DNA from 3 places in the Cupriavidus sp. 30B13 genome. Region 1 is predicted to be linked to each of the others. Evidence: predicted binding sites of a transcription regulator. Region 1 holds the regulator's gene; each other region holds the start of a gene.
What was found. Region 1 encodes LexA, which represses DNA repair genes until DNA is damaged. Its sites were predicted from a motif close to ACTGTATNNNNATACAGT; they were not measured.

Region 1 (5,866 bases):
TAAGCTAACCAGTACTAATTGCCCGTAAGGCTTGATCCTATAACCAGTGTGTTTCTGCCTGGTTGAGTGTATCGCGTGCCGCTGCCCAGCAGCCTGGCCGATACAAGACACAACCTGACTACATCCCTATTTGCTGTGTTGGCCAGTTCGCCAGCACGGCACACCGTTTATGCCTGGTGACCATAGCGAGTTGGAACCACCCCTTCCCATCCCGAACAGGACCGTGAAACGACTCCACGCCGATGATAGTGCGGATACCCGTGTGAAAGTAGGTAATCGCCAGGCTCTCCCTTGAAACCCCCCAGTACCTCCTACTGGGGGGTTTTGCTTTTGGGCGGCGACGATAAGCTCGCGACGATAAAATCAGATCCGCGTGCCCCTTGCCGTGCGATAGCGCCTGATCCGGCTATGGCGTCTAGTCGGACGATTGCCGCAAAATCCGCATCCCGCGTTTGACCGCCATCACCACCACGGTGACCAGCGCGCCTGCCGCAATGCCTGCCGCGCCATTGACGAGCAGGGGGACAAATATCCCGATACCTCCTCCCAGGCCTGGCAAATCTGCCAGCAACGTGTGGGCGAACTCCGTCACCTGGTGCGCGCCAGGAAATCCATGTACAAGAATCCCGCCGCCGACCAGGAACATGGCCACCGTACCCGCTACCGAGAGCGCGCGCATCAACCATGGCGCCATGCGCAGGATGGCGTGGCCGGTGGCGCGCGCAGCCGCCGACTGCCGCTGGCGAAGATAAATCCCGGCGTCATCCAGTCTGACGATGCCGGCCACCAGGCCGTAGACGCCTGCGGTCATGACAAGCGCGATGACCGACAACACGGCCACCTGCGTGCCGAACGTCGCCTCGGAAACGGTGCCAAGGGAGATCACGATAATCTCCGCGGACAGGATGAAGTCCGTGCGGACCGCGCCGCGAATCTTGGTTTTTTCAAGCGCCGCCGGATCCATTGCCGGAGGCCGGCCATGGCTAGGCCCTGCATCTGAAACCTTCCGATGCAGAAGACTGTGCGTCACCTTCTCGAATCCCTCGTAGCAGAGAAAGGTGCCTCCCGCCATCAGCAAAGGCACGATCGCCCAGGGAACCGCCGCACTGATCGCAAGTGCCGATGGCACCAGGATTGCCTTGTTCCGCAACGAGCCCTTCGCCACCGCCCACACTACCGGCAGCTCGCGGTCGGCTTTCACATCGCTGACTTGCTGGGCGTTGAGAGTGAGATCGTCGCCGAGTACGCCGGCGGTATTCTTGGCGGCGACCTTGCTCATGGTCGCCACGTCGTCAAGGATGGACGTGATGTCGTCGATCAGCAGCAGCAGGCTCGAGCCGGCCATGTCCAATCTCCTGGATGTGGTGTCGTCAGGATAATGCCATCCCCTGTAGACGACATGCCGCCGCGGCGCACGGATAGCGGTCCGGAACCCCAGACAGAAAAAGAAAACCCCGCCGGGCACGGATGCCCGGCGGGGACAGGAAGCCGCGCCGTGCCCAGCGGAGGGCGACGATGCGAGATTCAAGGCTAGCAGGGCAAAGGGGCGCTGACTGTCAACAACTGTCACCGTGGCAATCTGCCCATGTCACCGAAAAAAATGCCGCTGGACCTGGGGAGAGGCGCAGCGGCATCGTGAAGTGTCGAATATGGGCACCAAGCGGAAAGGTGCCACGACCAGCATAAGAGGCAATGCATCGTCTGGCTGTCAACAATTGCAAACGGTCCGACCCGCGCGAAGGGCGGCTGGGAGTATCGGCTGGGGCAATGACGCGGATCGACGGCGGGCGAAATGCCGCTGGAGGACTACGGACGTGGAAGAAGGGCGCATTTCCGCCGGGGGAATTGGCGCGGATCGATATGGAAAGCCGAAGCCCAAAACAAAAACAGCGCCTTGGCTAAGGCGCTGTTTTGTAGAACGAATTCTTGGGGTGGCTGATGGGACTCGAACCCACGACGACAGGAATCACAATCCTGGACTCTACCAACTGAGCTACAGCCACCGTCGTTGTCTTTCAGCTGAGTGCTGATCGACGAAAAACAAGATTATACAAACTTCAATAACGGATGGCTAGTACTTCGCTCAAAAAAATCTGGAAGCCGGCGCAGGCCCGCATAGACAGGATCCTGGCGCCGTCCTCATGCGGAAAGCTTGGGCAGGTCTTCCAGTTCGAGCATGCGGCAGATGGCGGCCATGCTGCCAACCATGGTGCGGCGCTGCGCGCCCTGATAGATGCGCACGCCTTTGGACTGGCGGAACGGCACGGGCTTGACGGGGCGGCGGGACGAGAAGCGGTTGGCTGGCAGCATGGCTACACCTGATGATTTGCAACAACGGTTGACGGCACCCGCGGGGCGGATGGGGTTGGCATATCGGGTGCAGCTCGAGGCGGGCGAGCCCGCTCCAGCCGCACTTGGGGCTTGGGACTTTCAGAACGCGCCGGTACGGATCAGGCCGACGGCAATGCCTTCCAGGGAGAACTCTTCCCGGTCCGGCTCGACGATGATGTTGGTGAAATCGGGGTTTTCCGCGATCAGTTCGATCGTGTCGCCGCGGCGGTTGAGGCGTTTGACGGTGACGTCGTCGCCGAGGCGGGCCACCACGATCTTGCCGTTGGCGGCTTCGCTGGCGCGCTTGACCGCGAGCAGGTCGCCGTCGAGGATGCCGGCGTCGCGCATGCTCAGGCCGCGCACGCGCAGCAGGTAATCAGGCTGGACCTCGAAGACGGAGGCATCCACCTGGTACTGCCGGTCGATGTGTTCCGCGGCCAGGATCGGGCTGCCAGCCGCGACGCGTCCGACCAGCGGCAGCGTCAGTTGCATGACGCCGGCCATGGGCAGGGAGAACTGGTCGGGAAGTTCGGAATCGCTGCGCGACACCTTGAGGCGGATGCCGCGCGACGCGCCGGGCGTGAGCTCGATCACGCCCTTGCGGGCCAGCGCGCGAAGATGTTCTTCCGCGGCATTGGGCGAAGAGAAGCCGAACTTGGCGGCGATCTCGGCGCGCGTCGGCGGAAAGCCGGTGTGCTGAAGGGTGCTGCGAATCAGGTCGAAAATCTGCTGCTGCCGCGGTGTCAGGGTCGCCATGGTCGCCGTTGTTCGCTGTTATTAGAGGGCACTGTATGTTTAAACAGTATGCTGTGATTTTATACAGTATCGAGTGAAGTGCAAGCGGAATTTTTGGGCACACGCTCATGGACAGGCGCTTCGCAACGCGCTAGCGCGGCGGAACGCTTTGCGGGGCGGCGGTATCGGCGGGGTTACAATCCGCGCACGCGCCATCGTTCTGATCGAGCGTCTTCCGATTCCAGGCTTCCCGAATACGTCCCCGCCATGTCCTCACTGCGTCGCGTCGTTGTGCTTGCCACCGGCGGTACCATTGCCGGTTCCTCGTCCAATCCCGCCAGCAGCGCCAAGTACCAGGCGGCCACCGTGCCGGTGACGGCGCTGCTCGGGGCCGTGCCCGCGCTGGGCGAGGTGGCGCGCATCGAGGCGGAGCAGGTGGCGCAGGTGGACAGCAAGGACATGTCGTTCGCGCTCTGGTCTAAGCTGGTCGAGCGGATCCGTTTCTGGTCCGCGCAGCCTGACGTCGCCGGCATTGTCGTGACCCACGGCACCGACACGCTGGAGGAAACGGCGATGGTGCTGCACCTGGCTTGTCCGGCCACGCTGCCTGTCGTCCTGACTGCCGCCATGCGGCCGTCGACCTCGCTGTCCGCCGACGGGCCACTGAACCTGCTCGATGCGGTGCGCGTGGCCAGCCATGCGGAATCGGCGGGGAAGGGCGTGCTGGTGGTGATCAACCAGGAAATCCACGCCGCGCGCGATGCCGTGAAAGCCCATGCGGCGGCGGTGAACGCCTTTGCTTCGCCGCTGGGCGGCCCCATCGGTTATGTGCAGGACGATTTCGTCTGTTTCACCCGTGCCCCGATGCGGCTGCCCGCCGTGCCGATGCCGGTGCCACGGGCATGGCCCCAGGTGGAAATCGTCGCCAGCTACGCGCAGCCAGGGCGGGTAATGGTCGACGCGCTGGCCGCGGCCGGCGTGGACGGCCTCGTGGTGGCGGCCGCCGGCAATGGCTCGATCCACCAGTCGCTGGCGGAGGCGCTGGCCGAGGCAGCCGCGGGCGGCGTGGCGGTCGTGCGCAGTTCGCGTACCGGGGCGGGGCATGTGGCGATACCGGCCCCTCCGCGGCCTGCGGCCGGCATGTTCGTGTCGGCCGGCGACCTGAATCCGTATAAGGCGCGCGTGCTGCTGCTGCTGGCGCTGGCTGCCGCGCCCGGGCTGGCTGCGGATCCGGCGGCGCTGCAGGCCACCTTCGCCAATAACTGAAGCAGCTTGCCCTGTGCGTTGAAAGCGCGCTATAATTTAAGGCTATCCAACCTTGCTACACCGGACATGGCGCCCGGGTGGCTTATCCAAAAGGAGCGTCAATGCGTCATTACGAAATCGTATTTATCGTCCATCCGGACCAGAGCGAACAGGTCCCGGCCATGATCGAGCGTTACAAGACGCTGGTCACCTCGCAGGAAGGCCAGATCCATCGCGTGGAAGACTGGGGCCGCCGTCAGATGGCCTACATGATCCAGAAGCTGGCCAAGGCTCACTACGTTTGCCTGAACATCGAATGCGGCAAGGAAACCCTGGCTGAACTCGAACACGCGTTCAAGTTCAACGATGCGGTGCTGCGCCACCTCATCGTTCAGACCAAGAAGGCCGAAACCGCACCGTCCCCGATGATGAAGGAAGTGCAGCGCGAAGAAGCCCGCAAGGCCGCGCAACAAACCACTGAAGGCCAGGCCGCCTGAGTGCGGACCGCTGCGGTTGCTGACGGCGCCGGATATTCCGCGCGCCGCGGCGGCACGAGCGGGCATGGGAACGGGTACCGCCAAGGGAGGCAGCGTTGAACCAGTTGAGGCTCTGCGCAACCCTCGCCGAACGCGATGCCCTGCGCTATACCCCGGCCGGTGTCCCCGTCGTCAACTGCATCCTGCAGTACGCGGGCGAGACCGTCGAGGCGCAAACGCCCAGGCAGGTGGAATTCGCCATCGCCGCCATGGGAATCGGGCAGATCGGACAACGGCTCGAGCGCACACCGCTCGGCGCCATGCTCGACTGCGAAGGATTCCTGGCCCGCAAGCACCGCAACAGCAAGGCTCTCGTCTTTCACATCACTGGATGTAAAGCATTCGAAAAGGATTGAATCATGGCATTCGTCAAACGTGACAACAAGAACAAGAAGCGCTTCCAACAGCAGAACCCGCTGTTCAAGCGCAAGCGCTTCTGCCGCTTCACCGTGGCCGGCGTGGAACAGATCGACTACAAGGATCTGGACACCCTGAAGGATTTCATCGGCGACAACGGCAAGATCACGCCGGCCCGCCTGACCGGTACCAAGGCTCACTATCAGCGTCAGCTCGATACGGCCATCAAGCGCGCGCGTTTCCTCGCGCTGATGCCCTACACCGACCTGCACAAGAACTGATCGGCCCTAGGTCCGTCAAGGAGAAAACACGATGCAAATCATTCTGCTGGAAAAAGTCATCAACCTGGGCAACCTGGGTGACATCGTTCGCGTGAAGGACGGCTACGCCCGTAACTTCCTGATCCCGAACAAGAAGGCCCGCCGCGCGACCCAGACCGCCATCAGCGAGTTCGAAGTCAAGCGCGCCGAGCTGGAAAAGGCCGCTGCCGAGAAGCTGGCTGCCGCGCAGGGCGAGGGCGAGAAGCTCAGCGGCCTGACCGTGCAGATCACCCAGAAATCGGGTGTGGACGGCCGCCTGTTCGGCTCGGTCACCAACGCCGACATCGCCGCCGCCCTGGAAGGCCAAGGCTTCAAGGTCGAGAAGGCGCAAGTGCGCCTGCC
Region 2 (5,866 bases), 1.5 Mb from region 1:
TCGGCGCCTTCTTCGATCAGCAGGCGGTTGACCTTCTTGCCTTCCGGGCCGGTCTGGTGCGTCACCAGGGTCATGCCGAGGATGTTGGTGGCGTAGGTCTTGACCTCGTCGATGCTCTTGGCCACCTTCACGCCGCCGCCCTTGCCGCGGCCGCCCGCGTGGATCTGCGCCTTGACGACCCAGACCGGGCCGCCCAGTTGCTCAGCAGCCTTCAGGGCCTCTTCGACCGAGAACGCGGGGATGCCGCGCGGAACCGGCACATTGTATTTGCGCAGGATTTCCTTGCCTTGGTACTCATGGATATTCATGCGTGTTTCCTTTCGGGTAGGCGTAAAAGTGTAGAGATGGAATCTCGGCGTTTTGCAGGCCGTGCGGCTTAGCCGGAGGTGCCGGTGGGCCTGCGGGATACGGCGCCGCCGTCGGCGGCGGCGAGCGCCTCCGCTGGCTGCGCCGCCGGGATCGGAGACCCTTCGGCCTTGATCCTCGGCTTCGGCTGGTGACCATACCAGCGCGGGTAAAACTGGCGCACCACCTCACCTTCGAAATGCAGGGCATGGCAGCCGTGCAACTGGTAAGGGGGTTCGGGATTGGTGTCTTCGGTGCCGGCGTCGCGGATATTGAAGACGTCGCCGGCGAAGGCCTGGATCGCGGTGGTCGGCAGCACGCCGGCCAGCTCGGTCAGGTGGGTGCAGCCGGCCACGCCGGACAGGCGCTCGCGCACGGCCTTGCGGAAGCCCTTCATCAGGTTCAGCCCGACCAGCTTGCGGTAGGCCGGGCCGATGGTGTCGCACTGGCCGGGATACGGCACCCAGTCGGAGCAGGCATCGGCGTCCACCACGTTCATGCGCAGGTCGATGGTGACGCGCAGCCACAGGTCATGCAGCGGCTGGCCCACCGGACGCACGCCGCCGCCGGCCAGCGGAATGTCGCGCGGCTTGGTGTCGGTCAGGCGCGCTTCGATATCCCACAGGCCATCGTCCCTAAGATAGGCCTCTGCCGTGATGGCACGACGATGGCGCAGGGAGCGGTTGACGGGCGGGGAAAGCGGCATAACACCAGGCTGGAGCGGGGGAACGGGCGGCTAATAGAACTGCGACGAAGTACGACCAAGGAGCGGCTTGGCAGTCCCGGGCAGGACGGCTGGGCCGGAAAACCGCAGGATTTTAACATGCCGCACAACTTTGGCCGGGAACAAACTGCGCGGAGTGCTGTTGCCGGCGATTGTCGCCGGGCGGACGGCCTGCTGCGGTGCGGGAAAGCGCGCCGGAATGCGCTCCGGCGGCCGCCGCAAAGCGCGCCGGAGCGCGCCAAATACGCCTACTGGCAAAGCAGGTATGCGCCCCGTAGCGGTGCAGGACGGCGCCGTGCTGCGACCTTCCCTGCTGCGACCGCACAACGGCGGCGGGGCGGCTTCAGCCGCTGCCGTCCAGCCATTCGTCGGCGCCCTTGATGACCTGGCTCACCACCGAGCGGGAGAAACCGCGGGCCACCAGGAAGCGGATCTGCCTTGCCTTTTCCTCGGGCGTGGCCGGCGGCGCGCCGAAACGCTTCTGCCAGACCGCGCGGCCGCGCTCCAGCTCGGAATCGCGCAGGCGCTCCTGCAGGTCCGCCAGCTGGTCGCCGCCGAGCTGGTGGGTGCGCGCCTCCTGCATGACGCGGGCGGCGCCGTAGCGGCTGGCGCGGCGGTGCACCAGGCTGTCGACGAAGCGCGCATTGGACAGCCAGTTCTCGCGCTCGAGCGCGTCCAGCAGTTGTTCCAGCGCTTCGGGCGATTCCGCGTGCGGGGCCAGCTTGCGGGCCAGCTCCGCCCGGCTGTGCTCACGGCGCGACAGGTAACCGACCGCGCGGGCCTTCAGGGAAAGAGGGGGACGAGTGGCCATGAAAGAGACGTCGCGAATGCACACCGGGGCGGCCGTGCCGCATGCACGTGCCGCCCCGGCCAGGGTCCGGATCGGGCGAGCTCAGCGCCGGGGCGCTGCCGCCCGGCCGCGGACGTTCACTCCGCGTCCGCGGTCGCCGCGGCGGCCGGCGTGCCGTTCATCAGCGCCACGCCCAGCGTCTCGCGCACCTTGTTCTCGATCTCGTCGGCGATGTCGGGATTCTCGCGCAGGTATTCGCGCGCGTTGTCCTTGCCCTGGCCGATCTTCTCGCCCTTGTAGCTGTACCAGGCGCCGGACTTCTCGACGATCTTGGCGTCCACGCCGAGGTCGATGATCTCGCCCTGGCGCGAAATGCCCTGGCCGTAGAGGATGTCGAAGAAGGCTTCGCGGAACGGCGGCGAGACCTTGTTCTTGACCACCTTGACCTTGGTTTCGTTGCCGATCACGTCGTCGCCCTTCTTGATCGAGCCGATGCGGCGGATGTCGAGGCGCACCGAGGCGTAGAACTTGAGGGCATTGCCGCCGGTGGTGGTTTCGGGCGAACCGAACATCACGCCGATCTTCATGCGGATCTGGTTGATGAAGATCACCAGGCAGTTGGTGCGCTTGATGGTGCCGGTCAGCTTGCGCAGCGCCTGGCTCATCAGGCGGGCCTGCAGGCCGGGCAGCGAATCGCCCATCTCGCCCTCGATTTCGGCCTTGGGCACCAAGGCCGCCACCGAGTCGATCACGATCAGGTCGACCGAGCCCGAGCGCACCAGCGCGTCGGTGATTTCCAGGGCCTGCTCGCCGGTGTCCGGCTGCGAGATCAGCAGGTCGCCCACGGCCACGCCGAGCTTGCTGGCGTAGTTGACGTCGAGCGCGTGCTCGGCGTCGATAAAGGCGCAGGTGCCGCCCAGCTTCTGCATCTCGGCCACCACCTGCAGCGTCAGCGTGGTCTTGCCCGAGGATTCCGGGCCGTAGATTTCCACCACGCGGCCGCGCGGCAGGCCGCCGACGCCCAGCGCGATGTCCAGGCCCAGCGAACCGGTGGACACGACCTGGATATCCTGGTCGATTTCGGCTTCGCCCAGTTTCATGATCGAGCCCTTGCCGAACTGCTTCTCGATCTGGGCCAGCGCGGCCGCCAGCGCCTTCTGCTTTTCGGCGCTTACGCCAGCACCCGCCTTCTTGCCGTCATCCATGGTCGTCCTTCCGTCAATGGTGTATAAATAGGCCGCATGTGGCGCGCTGCCTGCTTTTGCGGGCTTTCGCCCGCTCCGCCGCCCGACTCGGTACGTGCCCTGCCCGTGGCAGCGGCGCGTAATATGAGAGACAGTGGAGAAATCCGATAAAAAATCCGGTAAGAATCCGGTAGATGCCGGCCGCGCACAACGCGACCGGAACAAGCGGGTACTGTATAAAAAAACAGTATGCTTGGCAAGCCCCGCCCGCACCGCCGGCAACACCTGGTGGCAAAGGGGCGACAAAGCCGAGCCTGGGTGGAGACAACCATGCGTATTCTGATCGCCGAAGATGACGACGTGCTGGCAGACGGCCTCACGCGCTCCCTGCGCCACTCCGGCTATGCCGTCGACCATGTCGCCAGCGGGGTGGAAGCCGATTCGGCGCTATCCACCCAGGCCTTCGACCTGCTCATTCTCGACCTCGGCCTGCCGCGCCTGCCCGGCCTGGAGGTGCTCAAGCGCCTGCGCGCGCGCGGCGCCATGCTGCCGGTGCTGATCCTGACCGCCGCCGACGGCGTGGACGAGCGCGTCAAGGGGCTGGACCTGGGCGCCGACGACTACATGGCCAAGCCCTTCGCCCTGTCCGAGCTGGAGGCGCGCGTGCGCGCGCTGGTGCGGCGCGGCGCGGGCGGCGGCGCCACGCTCACGCACCACGGCCCGCTGGCGTTCGACCAGGTCGGCCGCATCGCCTACCTGAACGAGCAGATGCTGGACCTCTCCGCGCGCGAGGTGGGGCTGCTGGAAATCCTGCTGACCCGCACCGGGCGGCTGGTCTCGAAGGAACAACTGGTGGACCACCTGTGCGAATGGGGCGAGGAAGTCAGCAACAACGCCATCGAGGTCTATGTGCACCGGCTGCGCAAGAAGATCGAGGTGGGCGGCATCCGCATCGCCACGGTGCGCGGCCTGGGCTATTGCCTGGAGAAATTCCAGGTCGCCGCGGTGCACGACTAGGAAACCGGGAGACGCCGCCCGCCACGCTCGCCGCCTGACCCTGTCCCTGCCCCGGCCACCGCGCCCCGGACCAGCCCACCCTTCTGCCATGAGCCTGCTGCGACTGCCCCGGCGGCGCGCGCGGGCCGCACGGCCCGTCACGCCGCCCCCCAAACCCGCTGCCGCCGATGCCACCGATGCCGCCGGCGCCACCGATGCCGGCCTGGGCGACGAAGCATTGGCCGAAGCGCTGCCGCACCTCGAAGACAGCGCCGGCCACCCGTCGCCGCGCTCGCTGTTCGGCGAGATCCTGGACTGGATGCTGGCGCCGCTGCTGCTGCTGTGGCCGATGAGCATCGCCGTGACCTACCTGGTGGCGAAGTCCATCGCCAACGGGCCGTTCGACCGCTCGCTGGAAGCCAGCGCCATCGTGCTGTCGCAGCAGGTACGCGAGGTCAACGGGCGCGTCACGCTGCAGCTGCCGCTGTCCGCGCGCGAGATCCTGCGCGCCGACGAGAGCGACAACATCTACTACCAGGTGGTCGGCACGCACGGCGAGTTCGTGGCCGGCGACAACGACCTGCCGCTGCCCAGCGAAGACGACCGCGGCCACGCCGGGCTGGTGTCGCTGCGCGACGACCGCGTGGCCGGCAACGACGTGCGCGTGGCCTATACCTACGTCGACCTCAAGCACGGCGGCGACACGCAGCCGGTGCTGGTGCAGGTGGGCGAGACCCTGGACAAGCGCGCGCGCCTGGCCAACGAAATCATCAAGGGCGTGATCCTGCCGCAGTTCGTGATCCTGCCGCTGGCGGTGGTGCTGGTGTGGTTCGGCCTGACGCGCGGGCTGGCGCCGCTCAACGCGATCCAGCAGCGCATCCGCGCGCGCAACCCCGGCGATACCAGCCCCATCGACGAGCACGCCGCGCCCCAGGAGATCACGCCGCTGGTGGCGTCCTTCAACGACCTGCTGGCGCGCCTGGACATGTCGGTGCAGACGCAGAAACGCTTTATCGCCGATGCCGCGCACCAGATGAAGACGCCGCTGGCGGGCCTGCGCATGCAGGCCGAGCTGGCGCAGCGCGAGCAGACGCCGGAGGAGCTGCGCAAGTCGCTGGCGCAGATCGCCGGCAGCTCCGAGCGCACCGCGCACCTGGTGACGCAGTTGCTGTCGCTGGCGCGCATGGAGAACCTGGCCGGCGCCGGCAGCATGGCGCCGCTGGACCTGAGCGCGCTGGCGCGCGACGTGGTCAAGGACTGGCTGCAGCAGGCGTGGGCGCGCCGCATCGACCTCGGCGTCGACGCCGACGATCATCCCGTCATGGTGCAGGGCAACCGCCTGATGCTTACCGAGATGCTGAACAACCTGATCGACAACGCGATCCGCTACACGCCCGCCGGCGGCCACGCCACCGTGCGCGTGCGCGCGGACGCCTTCGAGCCGTTCGCCTACCTCGAAGTGGAAGACACCGGCCCGGGCATCCCGGTGGCCGAGCGCGAGCGCGTGATGGAGCGCTTCTACCGCGTGCTGGGCACGCAGACCCAGGGCAGCGGCCTGGGCCTGGCCATCGTGCGCGAGATCGTGCAGCAGCACGGCGGCGACGTCGCCATCGTCGACAACGTCTACCAGTCGGAGCCGCGCCTGGCCGGGGCCTGCTTCCGCGTCACGCTGCGCCGGCCTGTCGCCGGGGATGCCGCATGAGCAGCGCCGTCCCGCCGCCCGGCCAGCGCATGCCGTCCGACCTGCCCTCCCCGGCCGCGCGCCGCGCCTGGCGCCGCAACCTGCGCTGGATCGCCGCGCTGCTGGCGATCTGGTTCGTGGTCACG
Region 3 (5,866 bases), 1.8 Mb from region 1:
GCCGAGCTACTGCAGCCCGGCCATGTGGGCGAGGCGATCCAGTACCGGCGAGCGTTGCGCACGCCGTGAGCGGATTGTGAAAGACCGGGAACTAGCACGAGAGAGATGTACCCACGCGGTTGGCGCAAGCGTAGGAGAGAGCAGGCTATTTGTGAAATCGCCGCTTGATTTTCATTTATACGAAAGCCAGAAAACACCTTCTAGGCTGCACACGGCATCGGGAAATCGGATCGACCACCCTGTCTGCTGGCACGGCGCGGACTTTGTCACCCGAACTTCGCTCGGGAAGCGGAAGCACGGTATGTCCCGGGCCGGCGCGCGATGTGTCTTTATCCGCGCGGCGGCACCGCGACGGGCGGCTCGGCCGGCGGCGGATCGTCCTCGGGCGGCAGCGGCAGGTCGGGGGGCACGCCCGGCGGCCCGGGCTCCTCCACCGGCGGCACGGTATGGCGCGGACGCCCGGACGGCAGGGCCTGCAAGAGGGTGGGACTGCGCATGGCTGGACTCCGCGACGGGGCAATGCACCTATTTAAGCAAACCGGCGCCCCGGGAGCCAGCGGCGATGCGGCGCCGGCAGGCCGCCGCTCAGCCCGGATGGCGCCGCACGAAGAACAGCGCCGTGCCCACCGCCACCAGCACGCTGCCGAACACGCGGTTCTGCCAGCGCATGGCGCGCGCGTTGCGGAACAGGCCACGCATGCGCGACGCCAGCAGCGCGTAGCCGTGCATCACCACCAGGTCCACGCCGCACATGGTCGCGGCCAGCACGGCGAGCTGGGGCGCCAGCGGACGGGCGGGATCGATGAACTGCGGCAGCACCGCGACCATGAAGATGATGCCCTTGGGATTGGTCACGTTGGTCAGCAGGCCGGTGGCGAAGCGCCGGCGCGGGCTGAGCGCGGCCACGCGCGGGGCGGCCGCCGTATCGGCCTCGGCCGGGCTGTCTTCCACGCGCGCGCGCCATTGCTGCACGCCCAGGTAGATCAGGTACAGCGCGCCCACCGTCTTGACCACGGCGAAGGCGTGCTCGGAAGCCAGCAGCAGCGCGCCCAGGCCGCCGCCCGCCACCAGCAGGATGATCACCAGCCCGGCCTGCAGGCCGAAGATGGTGGTGGTGGTCTTGCGCAGCCCGTAGGACAGGCCGTGGCTCATCGACAGCACCGCGCCCGACCCCGGCGACACGGCAATCACCCAGCAGGCCGCGAAATAGGCCAGCCAAACTTCCCAACGCATGACATCACTCCTTGAAAAAACCGTTGCACCGGTCCCGCAGGCTCGAACCGCGCTCAGAACGGGTGGAAGCCCGTCAGGAACTGGTCGATCTGCTCCGCCTGGCGCTGGTCGCGCGCCGCGTCGCCGGACTCCAGCACCACCGCCTGGTAGACGCGCACGCCCGAGGCCACCAGCCGCGCGGTCAGCCGGCGCGGCGCCTGGTCCTGCGGCGACACCGCCGCCACCTGCACCTCCACGCCCGGCAGCGCCACCGCCGGCGTGGCGGCCGACATCACCGTCACCTGGCGGGTCTTGACCGCCCCGGCGGGATGCGGGCCGAGATTGCCGAGCAGCCCGGCCTGCATCGATTCCAGCGCGGCCTGGCGCAAGGCGGCGTCGTCGGCGGGCAAGGTCACCACGCCCACCGCGAACAGGGTCTCGTCGACGCGCGCGGCCTCCATCGTCATCGGCAGCTTGCGCCCGGCGATCGCCACCTCGCGCGCGGCGCCGGTCGGCTTGCCCGGGTAGAGCGCGGCGTAGGCACCCTCGCTGGACTGGATGGTGCGCCAGTCATAGCGCGGCGAGCACGCGGCCAATGCGCAGACGGCGGCGGCTGCGCCAAGAACGGACAGCGTGGACGGCAGGCGGGCAAACCAGGCGTGGAGCATCGCGGCGGCGGTAGGCGAAGAGGATAGGAGGAAGAGGATAGCGCAGCGGTCCCGCGGACTGCCGCGGCATGATGGTGCGGTCCCGCACCCGCGGCAGGCCGGCATGGCCCCGCGGATGCGAGCGGAAGCCGCTATTATCGGGGAACCCGCGCAAGCGCGCGCATTCCCTGCCCGGCCATGCCACGTTTCCCCCGCCTTTCGCCATCGCCGCCGCCCCCCGGGACGCGCGTCCGGCATGCCGTGGCCGCCCTGCTGCTGGGCGCCGCCCTGCTCGCCGGCGGCGCGGGCGCGCAGGCCGCGCCCGCCCATCTGCCTCCCGCCACCGACCTCGCCGCGCAAGGCGCGGCCGCCGCCGGCAGGGGCGAGCCGCTCGTGGTGCTGGTCAGCCTGCCCGGCTGCGTCTACTGCGAAACCGTGCGCCGCAATTATCTCGGCCCGCAGGCCGCCGCCGGCGAAATCGAGGCGCGCGAGCTGGACATGACCGCCGGCACGCCGCTGCGCAATGCCGACGGCACCATGACCACCGCGCGCGAATGGGCGCGCAGCCACAACGTGTCGGTGGCGCCCACGGTGCTGTTCCTCGACGCGCGCGGCCGCTCGCTGGCCTCGCCGCTGCGCGGCCTGCAGCCGGATTTCTACGGCGCCTACCTGGAGCAGGCGCTGGACCAGGCCCGCGCGGCGCTGGCCGCGCCCCGCTGATTCAACGCTGATTCAACGCTGATTCCACGCCGATTCCACGCCGCCGTCGCGCGGCACTGCGGCCAATCGCCGCAGCCTGGCCGCCCCGGGCATTGCCTCCGGCAGCGCAGCGGCCGCGGCAGTAGAATAGGAGCTTGTCCCTGACCCGCCGGCATGATCCGCCGGCAAGCATCATGACGACCTCGGCCTCCCCCGCCAAGTCCATCCCGGCCACCGCCTCCGCCCGACGCAAGCTCTGGCCCGTCGCCGGCGCCGTGGTGCTGGTCGCCGTGCTCGGCTTCTTCGGCTACCGCGCCATCGCGCCGGCCAACTCCGCGCCGCCCGCCACCTTCACCCTGCTGTCGGGCGAAAAGGTCAGCACCGCCGACCTCAAGGGCAAGGTCTACCTGGTCAACTTCTGGGCCACCAGTTGCGTCACCTGCGTCAAGGAGATGCCGGAAATGGTCCGCACCTACGACAAGTTCAAGGGCAAGGGCCTGGAGTTCGTGGCCGTGGCGATGAGCTACGACCCGCCCATGTACGTGATGAATTATGCGCAAACGCGCCAGCTGCCGTTCAAGGTGGCGATGGATTCCGACGGCGCCGCCGCCAAGGCCTTCGGCGAAGTGCAGCTGACCCCGACCACCTTCGTGATCGACAAGGACGGCCACATCCTCAAGCGCTACGTGGGCGAACCCGAGTGGGACGCACTGCACAAACTGCTCGACGGCGCCCTGGCCAAGGCCGCCTGACCGCGCCCGGTCCCCCGATCCTTTCCCTGCGCCAGCCTTTGCAGGCACTGTCCTGATGGCAAGGCCGCGCGCGCAACGCTGCGGCTTGCGCGCGCGGCCTGTATGGATATACAGTTACCGGCAGCCGTTTTTCGCCTTCGTCCCGCCCATGCCCGGCAGCGCACATGCGCGCGCCCGCATCCCTGAGGCCCTGCCGTGTTACTCGATTCCGCCCCTGTCGCCACGCCCGGCGATGCCCGTCCAGCCCCGCCCGCCCCGCCGCCACAGCCCGCCGCGGACGTGCCGCCGCATCTGGCCAGGCTGAACCCCGAGCAGCGCGCCGCCGTGACGCACGAGGCGGCCGCGCCGCTGCTGATCATCGCCGGCGCCGGCTCGGGCAAGACCAATACGCTGGCGCACCGCGTGGCGCACCTGGTGCTGGGCGGCGCCGATCCACGCCGCATCCTGCTGCTGACGTTCTCGCGGCGCGCCGCCGCCGAGATGGGGCGCCGCGTCGAGCGCATCGTCGACCAGGCGCTCGGCAACCAGGCCAGCGGCGCCGGGCGCGCCGCGCTGCAATGGTCGGGCACCTTCCACGCCATCGGCGCGCGCCTGCTGCGCGAGTACGCCGAGACGCTGGGCCTGTCGCCCGCCTTCACCATCAGCGACCGCGGCGACGCCGCCGACCTGATGAACATGGTGCGGCACGACCTCGGCCTGTCGGCGCAGGCCTCGCGCTTCCCGCGCAAGGAAACCTGCCTGTCGATCTACTCGCGCGTGGTCAACACCCAGGCCCCGCTCGAAGACGTGCTCAAGCACTGGTTCCCGCGCTACGCCCAGTGGGCCGACGCGCTGCGCGGCCTGTTCGCCGGCTACGTGGAGGCCAAGCAGAAGCAGCAGGTGCTCGACTACGACGACCTGCTGCTCTACTGGGCCCAGGCGCTCGGCGAACCGGCGCTGGCGCAGGACATGGGCGCGCGCTTCGACCACGTGCTGGTCGACGAATACCAGGACACCAACGCGCTGCAGGCCGCCATCCTGCTGGCGCTCAAGCCGCACGGGCGCGGCCTCACGGTGGTGGGCGACGACGCCCAGTCCATCTATGCCTTCCGTGGCGCCACGGTGCGCAACATCCTCGATTTCCCCACGCAGTTCTCGCCGGCGGCGGACACGGTCACGCTGTCGCAGAACTACCGCTCCACGCAGCCCATCCTGTCGGCCGCCAACGCCGTGATCGGCCTGGCGGCCGAGCGCTTCACCAAGGACCTGTGGTCCGAGCGCGCCTCGGCCGAAAAGCCGCACATCGTGGTGGTCAACGACGAAGCCGACCAGGCCCGCTACGTGGCCGAGCAGATCCTGGCGCGGCGCGAGGCCGGGCTGGCGCTGATCTCGCAGGCGGTGCTGTTCCGCGCCGCCGACTACAGCGCCCAGCTGGAGATCGAGCTGGTCCGCCGCAACATCCCGTTCGTGAAGTTCGGCGGCCTGAAATTCCTGGAATCGACCCACGTCAAGGACGTGCTGGCGGTGGTGCGCTGGATGGAAAACCCGCGCGACCGCATGGCGGCCTTCCGCAGCCTGCAACTGATGCCCGGCGTGGGGCCCAAGACCGCCGCGCGCGTGCTCGACGCCATCGAGGTCGCCACCGAGCCGCTGTTCGCGCTCGAGTCGTTCGAGGCGCCGCCGGCCGCGGCCGAGGCCTGGCCGGAATTCGTCGCGCTGGCGCGCGTCCTGATGGCGCCGGCCGCGCCGTGGCCATCGGTCTTCGAGCAGGTGGTGGCGTGGTACCAGCCGCACCTGGAGCGCATGCACGACGACGCCCACGCGCGCGCCGCCGACCTGCAGCAGCTCGAGCGCGTCGCCGCCACCTATGCCTCGCGCGAGCGTTTCCTGACCGAGCTCACGCTGGACCCGCCCGACGCCTCCAGCGACGAATCCGGCGCGCCGCTGCGCGACGAGGACTACCTGATCCTCTCCACCATCCACTCGGCCAAGGGCCAGGAATGGAAGGCGGTCTACGTGCTCAATGCCGTGGATGGCTGCATGCCGTCGGACCTGGCCACCGGCACCACCGAGGAAATCGAGGAAGAACGCCGCCTGCTCTACGTGGCCATGACGCGCGCGCGCGACCACCTGGACATCGTGGTGCCGCAGCGCTTCTACGTGCAGCAGCAAAGCGGCTTCGGCGACCGCCATATCTATGCCTCGCGCACGCGCTTCCTGCCCAACCGCGTGATGCCGCTGTTCCACAGCCGGGCGTGGCCGGAGCCGCCGCCCGTGCCGCAGGCCCCGGCCAAGGCCTCGCTGCCGAAGCTGGACCTCGGCGGCAAGATGCGCGACATGTGGCGCTAGCGGCCGCGCATCGACGCATGGCGGCGCGTCAGTGCACCGCGGCGCCCGCCGCGCGCACCACCGCCACCAGCGCGCCCGCGCGCAACTGCGCGGCGATGGCTTCGATGTCGTCGGTCATGTAGCGGTCCATGTCCAGGAACGGCACGCGCTCGCGCACGAAGCCGAACACCGCGCGCCCGGCCGGCGACAGGTGCGCCACCGCGCCCGCCAGTTCGGCCGCCTGGCACG

Region 2: the regulator LexA is predicted to act here: its motif matches at 3,275-3,292, upstream of recA (recombinase RecA).
Region 3: the regulator LexA is predicted to act here: its motif matches at 3,408-3,425, upstream of ACKI2N_RS02930 (ATP-dependent helicase).

The regions. Positions count from the first base shown of each region.
Region 1 covers NZ_CP188223.1:2,463,320-2,469,185, reverse strand. Annotated here, with positions in the region: rRNA gene ACKI2N_RS11315 (23S ribosomal RNA) at 1-39, shown strand, start outside; rRNA gene rrf (5S ribosomal RNA) at 173-285, shown strand; gene ACKI2N_RS11305 (DUF808 domain-containing protein) at 416-1,345, opposite strand; tRNA gene ACKI2N_RS11300 (tRNA-His) at 1,928-2,003, opposite strand; gene ACKI2N_RS11295 (hypothetical protein) at 2,140-2,310, opposite strand; gene lexA (transcriptional repressor LexA) at 2,431-3,087, opposite strand; gene ACKI2N_RS11285 (asparaginase) at 3,334-4,332, shown strand; gene rpsF (30S ribosomal protein S6) at 4,434-4,808, shown strand; gene priB (primosomal replication protein N) at 4,904-5,203, shown strand; gene rpsR (30S ribosomal protein S18) at 5,207-5,485, shown strand; gene rplI (50S ribosomal protein L9) at 5,517-5,866, shown strand, end outside.
Region 2 covers NZ_CP188223.1:942,095-947,960, reverse strand. Annotated here, with positions in the region: gene sucC (ADP-forming succinate--CoA ligase subunit beta) at 1-308, opposite strand, end outside; gene ACKI2N_RS04480 (DUF2889 domain-containing protein) at 377-1,051, opposite strand; gene recX (recombination regulator RecX) at 1,413-1,880, opposite strand; gene recA (recombinase RecA) at 1,997-3,064, opposite strand; gene ACKI2N_RS04465 (response regulator) at 3,374-4,060, shown strand; gene ACKI2N_RS04460 (sensor histidine kinase N-terminal domain-containing protein) at 4,149-5,741, shown strand; gene ACKI2N_RS04455 (DUF4212 domain-containing protein) at 5,738-5,866, shown strand, end outside.
Region 3 covers NZ_CP188223.1:614,465-620,330, reverse strand. Annotated here, with positions in the region: gene ACKI2N_RS02960 (YifB family Mg chelatase-like AAA ATPase) at 1-69, shown strand, start outside; gene ACKI2N_RS02955 (hypothetical protein) at 330-497, opposite strand; gene ACKI2N_RS02950 (LysE family transporter) at 586-1,233, opposite strand; gene ACKI2N_RS02945 (hypothetical protein) at 1,287-1,880, opposite strand; gene ACKI2N_RS02940 (thioredoxin) at 2,058-2,579, shown strand; gene ACKI2N_RS02935 (TlpA disulfide reductase family protein) at 2,753-3,310, shown strand; gene ACKI2N_RS02930 (ATP-dependent helicase) at 3,590-5,638, shown strand; gene cmdF (tyrosine 2,3-aminomutase) at 5,667-5,866, opposite strand, start outside.